Regions from separate parts of the Cohnella abietis genome, predicted to be linked through region 3. Evidence: riboswitches for the same ligand, from Rfam matches in the RefSeq annotation. Region 3 holds a riboswitch; each other region holds the start of a gene.
The links. A riboswitch is a leader RNA that binds a small molecule or an ion and turns the genes downstream of it on or off. The one in region 3 is predicted to bind cobalamin.

Region 1 (3,283 bases), 1.1 Mb from region 3:
TGCGCTGCTTGATATGAACAGGAGGAACTAGGGAAATGGATGAGCAATTGCAACGGAAAAAGCTGTTTAACGAGCATGGTGATCAGGACTGGGGAAAACGCCGGATTATTGGAGGAAACACCACTAACCTGATTGAGCTCAACAACGTGAAATATGAATGGGCTACGAAAATGTACCGTACGATGATGAACAATTTCTGGATACCCGAGGAAATTCCTCTTGCTCAAGACGCAAAGGATTATAAGCTGTTATCCGAAGCGGAACGCAAAAGCTACGACCGTATCATCAGTTTCCTTATTTTTCTTGATTCGCTTCAAACAGCGAACTTACCAAACGTAAATGAGTATGTCACCGCTCCTGAAGTAAATCTATGCCTTACGGTTCAGACCTTTCAGGAGGCCGTTCATAGTCAGAGCTACAGCTATATTCTAGATAGCGTCTGCTCAGCGGAAGCGCGTGATGAAATTTATAATCTATGGCGTAATGATGAGAGGCTACTAGCTCGTAATAGGTTCATTACCGATCTATATGAGAATTTCATTGCCGACTCCTCCCACCGCAATCTGCTCAAAACCATTATGGCCAACTACATTCTAGAAGGCATTTATTTCTATAGCGGCTTTAGCTTCTTCTACGCTTTAGGCCGACAAGGCAAGATGCTCGGAACCGTGTCAGAAATCAAATACATCCAGCGCGATGAATTGACACACTTGGCGTTGTTCCAAAATATTTTCCGGGAAATCCGTAAGGAAAATCCAGAATTGTTCACTGCCGAGTTCATTGAGGAACTGCGTCAAATGATGAAAACAGCTGTAGAAACAGAAATCTCTTGGGGCCAATCCATTACGAACAACGAAATCCCCGGTCTAACAGCTGATATCATTGATAGCTACATCAAATATTTGTCCAATGAGCGTCTTAAAATGCTTGGTTTAGAAATTCTATATCCGGAAATTACGGAGCATCCTATGCGTTGGGTAGAGAGCTTTAGTAATATGAATGGTATGAAAACAGATTTCTTCGAGCAAAAGGTTACGAACTACAGTAAATCATCCAACTTAAATTGGGGCGACCTGTAGAACAAAAGATTACCAACCCTCCGAGCGTTTATTCTTTAGCTCTGAGGGTTTTTTAATAATTTGAATTTTTATTCACAAAAATGTATAGATATTAGACGAAAAATCCTGTATAGTTAATGTAACAACCTCATACGTAGAAACAACGGCGTCGCAGTTTGCTTAGTAGCAATAGCTCAAGCAAGCGGTGTGCGACTTAATAGGGAAGTCGGTGCAATTCCGACGCGGTCCCGCCACTGTATCGAATGATTAGCTAATCATTCGTAGCCAGAGATACCTGCCATTGTTTTGGAAAGCCAAGGAACCTACGGTAGATAGGGATGATCCGGCGCATGTAATGCATTATGCACAAGCATGTTTGCCTTTTTTATCTATCCATAAAAAAGGGGAAACATGCTTTTTTGATTATTCAGATCCAAAGTTACACCATGTTCGTTCTGAATAACCTGCGACATAAACGTTCATCCTCCATCCCCCGGGCGGCGAGAGCCGCTTATTCTAAGCGTTTGGCAAAAAGGTTGAAAAAAATTGAAGGATGTGGACACTGCAATGGCAATAATCTCGACAGCAGGTGTAGGCTACCCACGTATCGGCGAAAACCGTGAATGGAAAAAGCTACTTGAGGAATTCTGGGGCGGTAAGCGTGACGAAGAAAGCTTTCAAAAAGAAATTCGGGAATTACGTATCCGTAGATTACTCAGACAGAAAAAATCTGGCGTTGCATGGGTACCATCCGGTGATTTCACATTGTACGATTCCGTACTCGACCACGTTGCTGCCTTTGATTTAATTCCTGACAGATTCCGTCATTTGGGTGCCAACGATTCATTGGCTGTTTATTTTGCAATGGCTCGTGGCATCGAGGGTGCACCAGCATGCGAAATGACAAAATGGTTTGATACAAACTATCATTACCTTGTGCCTGAGCTTGCTGGACAACCAAAGCCAAAGCTTGTATTCAATCCTTGGTTGGATGCTTTTACAGAAGCAAAACGCGAAGCTGGATTACTCACTCGTCCCGTACTTATCGGGCCTTACACTTTAGTTCGATTGGCTAAAGGCGTGTCTTCCGAGAATTTTGCGGAGCTCGTTCGTTCGTTTATCCCTGCTTACAATACTGTGCTTGAGGAATTGGCTAAAGCAGGAGCTGGCTGGGTTCAGATTGATGAGCCTTCGCTCGTTACCGATGTTCCTGAAGAGCATTTGGCGTTGCTCACTGAGATCTACGGCGCTCTGAAATCCTCTAATCCAAAGCTGCTTATTCACCTGCAAACGTATTTTGGAGCGGTTGAGCATCCTGAAGCTGTCTTCTCCCTTCCAGTCGATGGAATTGGACTAGACTTTGTTCGGGGCAAAATTGATAACTTAGATGCTATCAAGAAATTCGGTTGGACTAAAGGCAAGAAGCTCGGAGCCGGCGTTGTTAACGGACGCAGCATCTGGCGCGTTGATCCAGATCAAGCTCTCGGCCTGCTTGAAGAATTAGCTTCTCTTATTCCAGCAGAACAGCTGATCATTCAGCCTTCATCCAGCTTGCTACACTCCCCAGTATCGGTGAATGTAGAAGTTAGCGGCGATGCAGTTGTACGTGGTGCTTTGGCATTCGCTGACCAGAAGCTGGAAGAAGTTGTAGCACTAAGCGAAGCGTTGGAAGCTCGCTTGAATGGTGGAGCAGCTACAGCATTGCCTGCTCGCCTAGAAGAAAACCGTATCGCATTAGCAGCGCTTCGTAGTCATCCTGCTCGTCATCGTGCAGCAGCTCAAGGCTCAAGCGAAGAAAGCATCGCTGAACGCTCTCCTTTCGCGGAACGTCATGCATTGCAGCTTTCACGTTTCAAGCTTCCTCTTCTCCCTACAACGACGATTGGAAGTCTTCCACAAACAGCGGACATTCGTAAAGCACGGCTGGAATGGCGTCGCGGCAAGCTGAGCGATGATGCTTACCGTCAATTGCTCCAAGAACGTACCGAGCTGTGGATACGTCGTCAAGAGGAATACGGTATTGATGTCCTTGTTCATGGTGAGTTTGAGCGTACGGACATGGTTGAGCATTTTGCCCACTTGCTGGATGGCTATCACTTCACGACTAACGGCTGGGTTCAATCCTACGGCTCACGTTGCGTTAAGCCTCCTGTTATTTACGGAGACGTTATGGACCGCGGTGCAATGACTCTCGAAGACACACTGTACGCTCAATCCTTAACTGA
Region 2 (3,283 bases), 610 kb from region 3:
CGAGCAGGGTTGCGATAAAAGCTGCGGCTACAGCATGGGCGAGCTTCTCCATCTCGGCTAGATTTCCTAGGGCTGCGATAAGTCCGATAACCGCTCCTAGTACCCCGAGTGTCGGTGCATACATCCCTGCTTGGGAGAAGATGAGTGCTCCGCCACGATGGCGCTCTTCTGTTGCTGAGATATCTTCTAGTAGAACATCCCGTACGAAATCTTGATCATTGCCGTCAATAATCATGCGCATGCCGCTTTTAAGGAAGTTATCTTCGATTTCGTCTACACGGGCTTCGAGTGCGAGCAAGCCCTCACGGCGGGTAATCGTTGCCCATTCCATGAACATGCTAATCAGTTGTTGTCGTGGGAGTAGCTTTGGCTCTGCAAATATTAGCTTAAATAGCTTGGGAACCTTAGCAAGCTCCGACATAGGAAAAGCGACCATGACGGATGCAACCGTTCCGACGAGGATGATGACATAAGCAGCCGGATTGGTGACCAAGCTTGCGAGTGGTGCTTTTTTAAGAATCATTCCGAATATCAGAGAGAAAAAACCTAGAAACAAACCAATAATAGTTGAATTTTTCATCGTACACCCCGGCATATGGAAGATTGTTATGTACGGATTAGGAGTTTACTCTCACAACCGACACGATAATAGGTTTATCGACATCTGCTTGCCAAAGCTTTAGAGGATATTGGTGTTTTTCACAAATTCATAACAAGCTTATCCAATAGACAGCCCCTAGCCTGCATGTTAAGATGGCTACACAAGTGAATAAGGCGGAAAACAGGTGCTCGCAAGAGCTTAATAGGGAAGTCCGGTATAACTCCGGCGCGGTCCCGCCACTGTCAATGGGGAGCCAATCGGAAAAGCCACTGAAAGGTCGAAGGACCTTTGCGGGAAGGCCCGAGGAGTGAAGATCCATGAGCCAGGAAACCTACCTGTTTTGACAAGCACCCGATTATCCTACGAGGAATAGGGGAGGTGTGGCGGCATATTGCGGGACTATCTTGAGCTATTGGGCTACTAGAGTACCGCGGCAGAGTATAAGGCTCATTCTTTCCCGTTATCGGGCGAATGGCCATCGCGCAAGTGCGCGCGTGAGCTCTGGAGCCATCACGCAGACATCTTTCCAGTGGGGGAGATGTTTTTTTGTTGCGCGTATTCAGGTAAGAGTAGGTTAACCTTCGCTGCAAGGCGGAGACATTCGAAGAGGAGTGTGGAATGATGTACGGGGAAGCGAAATCAGGTTCAAGAGCAAGCTGGAAGGCATGGCTGCGTAGCGGCTTGGCATTGGTATTGTTGCTGCAATTATCATTAGGTACATGGGCGAATCAAGCACAGGCTGCGGATGCAGCAGCTGAAACAACAACGAAAGAGACAGCTGTAGTAGCTTCTGCTCCTACTAGAGAGCAAGTGGGTCAAGCGGTTACTTCCTTACAGACCCTTCTGAGCAAATCAAATCCGATTGGTGACTGGGATGCTTTCGGTCTTGCTCGTTCAGGAAAGGATGTATCCAGCCGTTATTTACCTGAGGCAAATAAAAGCGTAGATAGTGGCAAGCTTCGGTTAGTAACGGACTACGCACGCGTTGCATTGGCTATTAATGCTAATGGAGGCGATGCTAGCAAGGTAGGAGCGGGTAAGGTTAACTTACTTAGCAAGATCGCTAACTTCGAGAAGCTGACAGCACAGGGCATTAATGCGCCAGCTTTTGCTCTTCTCGCGCTAGATGCAGCAGGCTATCAGCCAGGAGCGAAAGACACTTGGTCAAGAGATAATCTAATTAAATGGTTGGTCGATCATCGTAACACCGATGGCGGCTGGTCTCTTGGCACAGGTAAGAGCGATGTTGATATTACAGGAATGGTACTGACTGCTCTTGCTCCTTATAAGGATAATAAAGATGTTACTGGTACTATAGATGAAGCTATTGTTTGGTTATCGAATGCTCAGCGGGATACAGGTGGTTTCGGCAATCCAACGGAATCCAGTGAAAGCTCTGCGCAGGTGCTTATTGCCCTTACTTCTCTTGGGATTAATCCTGTAGATGATTCGAGGTTCGTGAAGAACGGCAAATCAACTCTTGCAAGACTGTTAGAATATCGCTTGAAGGATGGTCAGTTCTCGCACGTAGCAGCAGGTAAAGCCGATGCTATGGCGACGTTCAACGCGTTGCTTGGATTAACAGCAGTTGAGCGTTGGATGGATGGACTTCCAAGCCTGTATTCGGGAGTCAATTCAGCAACGAAAACAAATGTTACCGTTAACGGTATATCAGGTATCCTTGCAACGGGTTCTGTAACAGGTAAGACGGCACTAGAAGCATTAGTCAATGTGCTTAATGGCTCCAATGTTACTTATGCTGTAGAACGTGATCCGAAGTACGGACCTCTTCTAATTTCGGTAGCGGACTTGGAAAATGATAAATTTGGCGTATATGACGGCTGGCTGTACGCGGTCAAACGCGATGGCGCATGGGTGACAATTGGGGAAGGCATGAGCTCCTTCGCTCTTCAAGCAGGTGATGAGCTTTCTGTTTACTATGGCAGCATGGAAACGGCGCTTATCCACTCCGTGAAGCTCGAGCCAGCAGCTCTCCGTGAGGGACAACCTGCCATCGTGAAGGTGGAGAAGGAAACCTTTGATTGGGACTCTGGCAAGTTGATCGTCAGTGCCGCTGAGGGTGCTCAGGTTAAAGTAGGCGGACAAACAGTTACAACGGATAAGGATGGCAAAGCAGAGCTGAAGGCACCGAAGGCTGGATCCTACAGCTTGACTGTAGACGGCTATCGCAGTGACGCTGTACCTACTTACTTATCATGGACATCCAATATTCAAGTCGCTTCCTATTTCAAAAAAGCACTCGTACGTATTGAAGGGGATGCTGGGGTATTAGCTTCCGGGTATGCTCAAGGCGGAACAGCATTGGAAGCGATAGAACAGCTTCTAAAGGCTAACGGTGTTAAGTACGAGGTTGTAGATTCCAAATACGGTAAATATATTGAATCCATTGGTGGCATTACTGCCAAAAAATACGGCGGCTACGATGGCTGGTTGTTCGCTGTAGTACGAGACGGCTCGTGGGTCATTCCGGGTGAGGGAGTAGGCACATTCCTGTTAGAGGATGGAGACGAGGTTGTTGTATACTACGGGGACGCAACTAAATTAGTTGATCCTGTTGTGATCACACCTGCTCAGCCTAAGCCAGGCAAGGCGTTCACAGTAACAGTCACTAATCGTGCATGGAACTGGACGGACAATAAATTTGATCCTGCACAACCCGTA
Region 3 (3,283 bases):
GGCATTCAAGATCATGCAAATTAGGCTAAATGCAAGCATGCGGAAAGCGGCTAGCTGGTACACGTTGTACTTGCACACCATTTCCACCTCGTAGTTAACCCTATTCTTTTTTTGGATAAAGAAGAGCACTGAGGTTAACAGATACAGCAAGGGAGAGAGAATAAAAATATAAGCGTAAACAAAATCACTTGTAATCGCCGGATTATAATGGGCTTCAAAGGCTACGAATAAGAGTACAAAGAAGCCTAGTGAAAGGGCGAAAATAATTTCCGTTATATCGCGGAACAAATATTTGAAGCCGAGCTGCCTATACATGTTTATGAGATAGGAGTAGAAGGACTCTTGAGCGACTAAACCTTCTTTTACTATGATTTTGATTTGTGCTTCGATGATGCTGTCATCCGGAAAATCAATCGTGAATGGCTCTCGATCCATGGGTATCCGCCTCCAGACTTTTTTTGATCTTTTTGATCATGGAATAGTACTTTGTTTTTACTGTGGACTCAGAGAACTGCAGAAGTGCAGATATTTCCACAAACGTATATTCCGCAAAAAATTTCAGCCTGAATATTTGCTGGGCAGATACGTCCATTTGGTTGACTACAGCGACAATATCCTCAACCTGCTGTTTGTTCTCGACCATTAGCGTGAAATCTACTGTACCGATCAATTCATCCTCTAAGGTTACAGAGGCACGGCTGATTTTATAAGCTTTGGAGCGATAGTAATCGATAATTCGATTCGTTGCTATTTTGTACAGCCAGGTACGGAATGAGGCCCGTTTTCCATCAAAGTGAGGAAGAGATTGCAGCATATTAATGAATATTTCCTGCGTCAAATCCATAGCTATTTCTTTGTTCATCGTCTGTTTGTAGACATAGGCGTAAATCTGCTTATAGTAACTGGAAACGAGTGCATCGGCTGCACCCTGACTAGATTTCAGCTTAATTTGCTTAATCCATGTAGACTCTGTATCCATAACACCTCTCACTTCCGTAGCGAAGTACTGCTCACAACATATATGCGTAATAGGATTGGGAAAAGTTTTATTTGGTTTGGTTGAGCGTGGTCGCCTACAATCTTAATGACTTTTCAAAAGTTGATTTTGAAAACAAATTCTCTTTAGTAGTACTGCACTATGGGGTCGAAGGAAATTTATTATATAGTTATCTAGAGTTAAATAACACTAGTAATTGCTTGTGCCCACGCATGACGATTAACTACAGCTTCTGTCATTAGCGTTATAAAAACTGCATATGCTGGTAGAACATGGACAATGCTTACCCACAATAGAACCGGAGCGCTGATTCTTCACTTTTTCCTCAGTAACTAACGATTGCACATCATTGTGAAATGGGGTAATCTTCTATGAGCGACCCAATAGTATTACTTAAGTTTCATAATACTATTGATGGTAGAAATGGGAAAACCAATGGTATAGTCGGCAGTATTAAATTACAACTTCATATACTTAGGTACATGGCGCTATGTTTACATAGCTAAGAATGGAAGATCAGTGCAAATCTGACGCGGTCCCGCCACTGTAATGCTGAGTATGCTAACGTGTTTCCACTGTATTTAATATACGGGAAGGAGTTAGTCATACGATGAAGCTAAGCCAGGATACATGCCATTTACTTTTTCTACGATTTCACGAGGATGAGAGGAGAGATGTTTAACTGTGCATTTATATGGGCATTGGTTTGTCCTTATATCCGTTTGTAAAACACCTTTCACAATGACTAGTGAGAGGTGTCTTTTTGTTCTACAAAAATATATCAAGATTTAGGAGATGGATCATTTTGCTACAAAAAACATGGAAAAAATACATGGCCTTATACTTGGCATTACTGATGATGTTTTCAGTGTTCAGCCCAACATCTGCGATGGCAGCAGGGGACATTTCAAGTGCCGAGGGCACCAAGGGATATGTAACGGTATCTGTTGAGAAATTCACATTGGGACAAGGCTACTTTATTGAGCCAGTTCTTGTTCCTTTTCAGGAAGGAGACAATGCTGCAGCCGTTATTTCAGAGCTCTTGGGAGAAGGTCGCTACCAGAGTGTAGGCAACGTAGAGAATAGCTTTTATTTGTCTAGCGTATACGATCCGGGCGCAGGAGCAGTAAATATCCCTTCTTATATCTTGCAAGCTCTTGGAGGGAAAGTCGGCGATCGAACTGATAAGGATTGGTTAGGCCAATTTGATTACTACACCAATTCGGGATGGATGTTTGCTGTCAACAATTCCTTCCCGAATGTCGGCTCTTCGGCAAAATTTGTTGAAAACGGCGATGTCATTCGTTGGCAATACACGCTCTTCGGGCTGGGGGCAGACTTAGGGGAAAACTCAGAAAGTCATAGCAAGCTTATTGAGACTGCCAATAAGGATGCATTAACTAAAAAAGTAGCAGAGATCAACAGCAGCACACATAAAACAGAAATTCTTGCTGATGTAGCTGTTCAGTCAGCTTACAATAACGCTTATAATGCACTCAAGAATATGGAAAGCAGCCAGTCTGTCGTTAACACTGCACTGAAAGCTTTGGTTGGAGCATTGGGTGAGAGCGTTGAACTGAATACGGCTGAATTGGTAGCCTCTATAGAAGCGGCGGAGATTAACAAAGCTTCTGCTAAGGTAAGTATTGACGGGTACGATGTAAGCACAATGGATTATTGGGTTGTAAAAGCAGACTTTGACGCATTGGTCGAAGTAATTGTATCGGCTCAACAGTTAGTCTTTAATTCTAATGCCTCACAAGAAGAGGTGGACGCAAAGGTATTGGCGCTTGATCAAGCTCAAACGGCCTTTAATCAAGCCAAGAAACAAGGCCTATTAGAAGAGGGAACTCAACCGAAATATAATATTACGTTTACGGTAGCACCTAAAACCACTAAATTAGAGCTGTATAATTCCAAAAATCAGCTCGTGGATATCGGCGATGGTGAAGCGGGCACTTATAGAGTATATAAATCTTCTTTATCTGCCGGAGTCTATAGCTATAAAGGGATTGACGCTAGCGGAAACTCTATTGGTGGAGGCAAGTTAACAGTAACGACGGAGCTGAACCAAACATTTTCATTCCGTCAATTGAACCTTAAAGCCGGTAATTCAGGATGGAATGCTGATTTAGATTATACGGTAAGGATCGGTCAGGACAGTCCGAGCGACACTTCTTTGATTTTGGGAACGAAGGTGGCTACGGGTCAATATCCCGTACTTGTTCTTACGGGCAAAACCTATTTTTATTCTTTTGCGCCAAATGCATCGCGGGAAGCCGAAGG

Region 1: it holds a riboswitch for cobalamin, as region 3 does, so the genes downstream of both, metE (5-methyltetrahydropteroyltriglutamate--homocysteine S-methyltransferase) here and KCTCHS21_RS03350 (DUF4430 domain-containing protein) in region 3, are expected to answer to the same signal.
Region 2: it holds a riboswitch for cobalamin, as region 3 does, so the genes downstream of both, KCTCHS21_RS00960 (S-layer homology domain-containing protein) here and KCTCHS21_RS03350 (DUF4430 domain-containing protein) in region 3, are expected to answer to the same signal.

Annotation. Positions count from the first base shown of each region.
Region 1 covers NZ_AP019400.1:1,891,040-1,894,322, reverse strand. Annotated here, with positions in the region: gene KCTCHS21_RS07795 (ribonucleotide-diphosphate reductase subunit beta) at 36-1,079, shown strand; cobalamin riboswitch at 1,245-1,375, shown strand; gene metE (5-methyltetrahydropteroyltriglutamate--homocysteine S-methyltransferase) at 1,614-3,283, shown strand, end outside.
Region 2 covers NZ_AP019400.1:209,467-212,749, forward strand. Annotated here, with positions in the region: gene motA (flagellar motor stator protein MotA) at 1-580, opposite strand, end outside; cobalamin riboswitch at 767-954, shown strand; gene KCTCHS21_RS00960 (S-layer homology domain-containing protein) at 1,220-3,283, shown strand, end outside.
Region 3 covers NZ_AP019400.1:820,923-824,205, forward strand. Annotated here, with positions in the region: gene KCTCHS21_RS03340 (hypothetical protein) at 1-435, opposite strand, end outside; gene KCTCHS21_RS03345 (RNA polymerase sigma factor) at 410-979, opposite strand; cobalamin riboswitch at 1,464-1,649, shown strand; gene KCTCHS21_RS03350 (DUF4430 domain-containing protein) at 1,803-3,283, shown strand, end outside.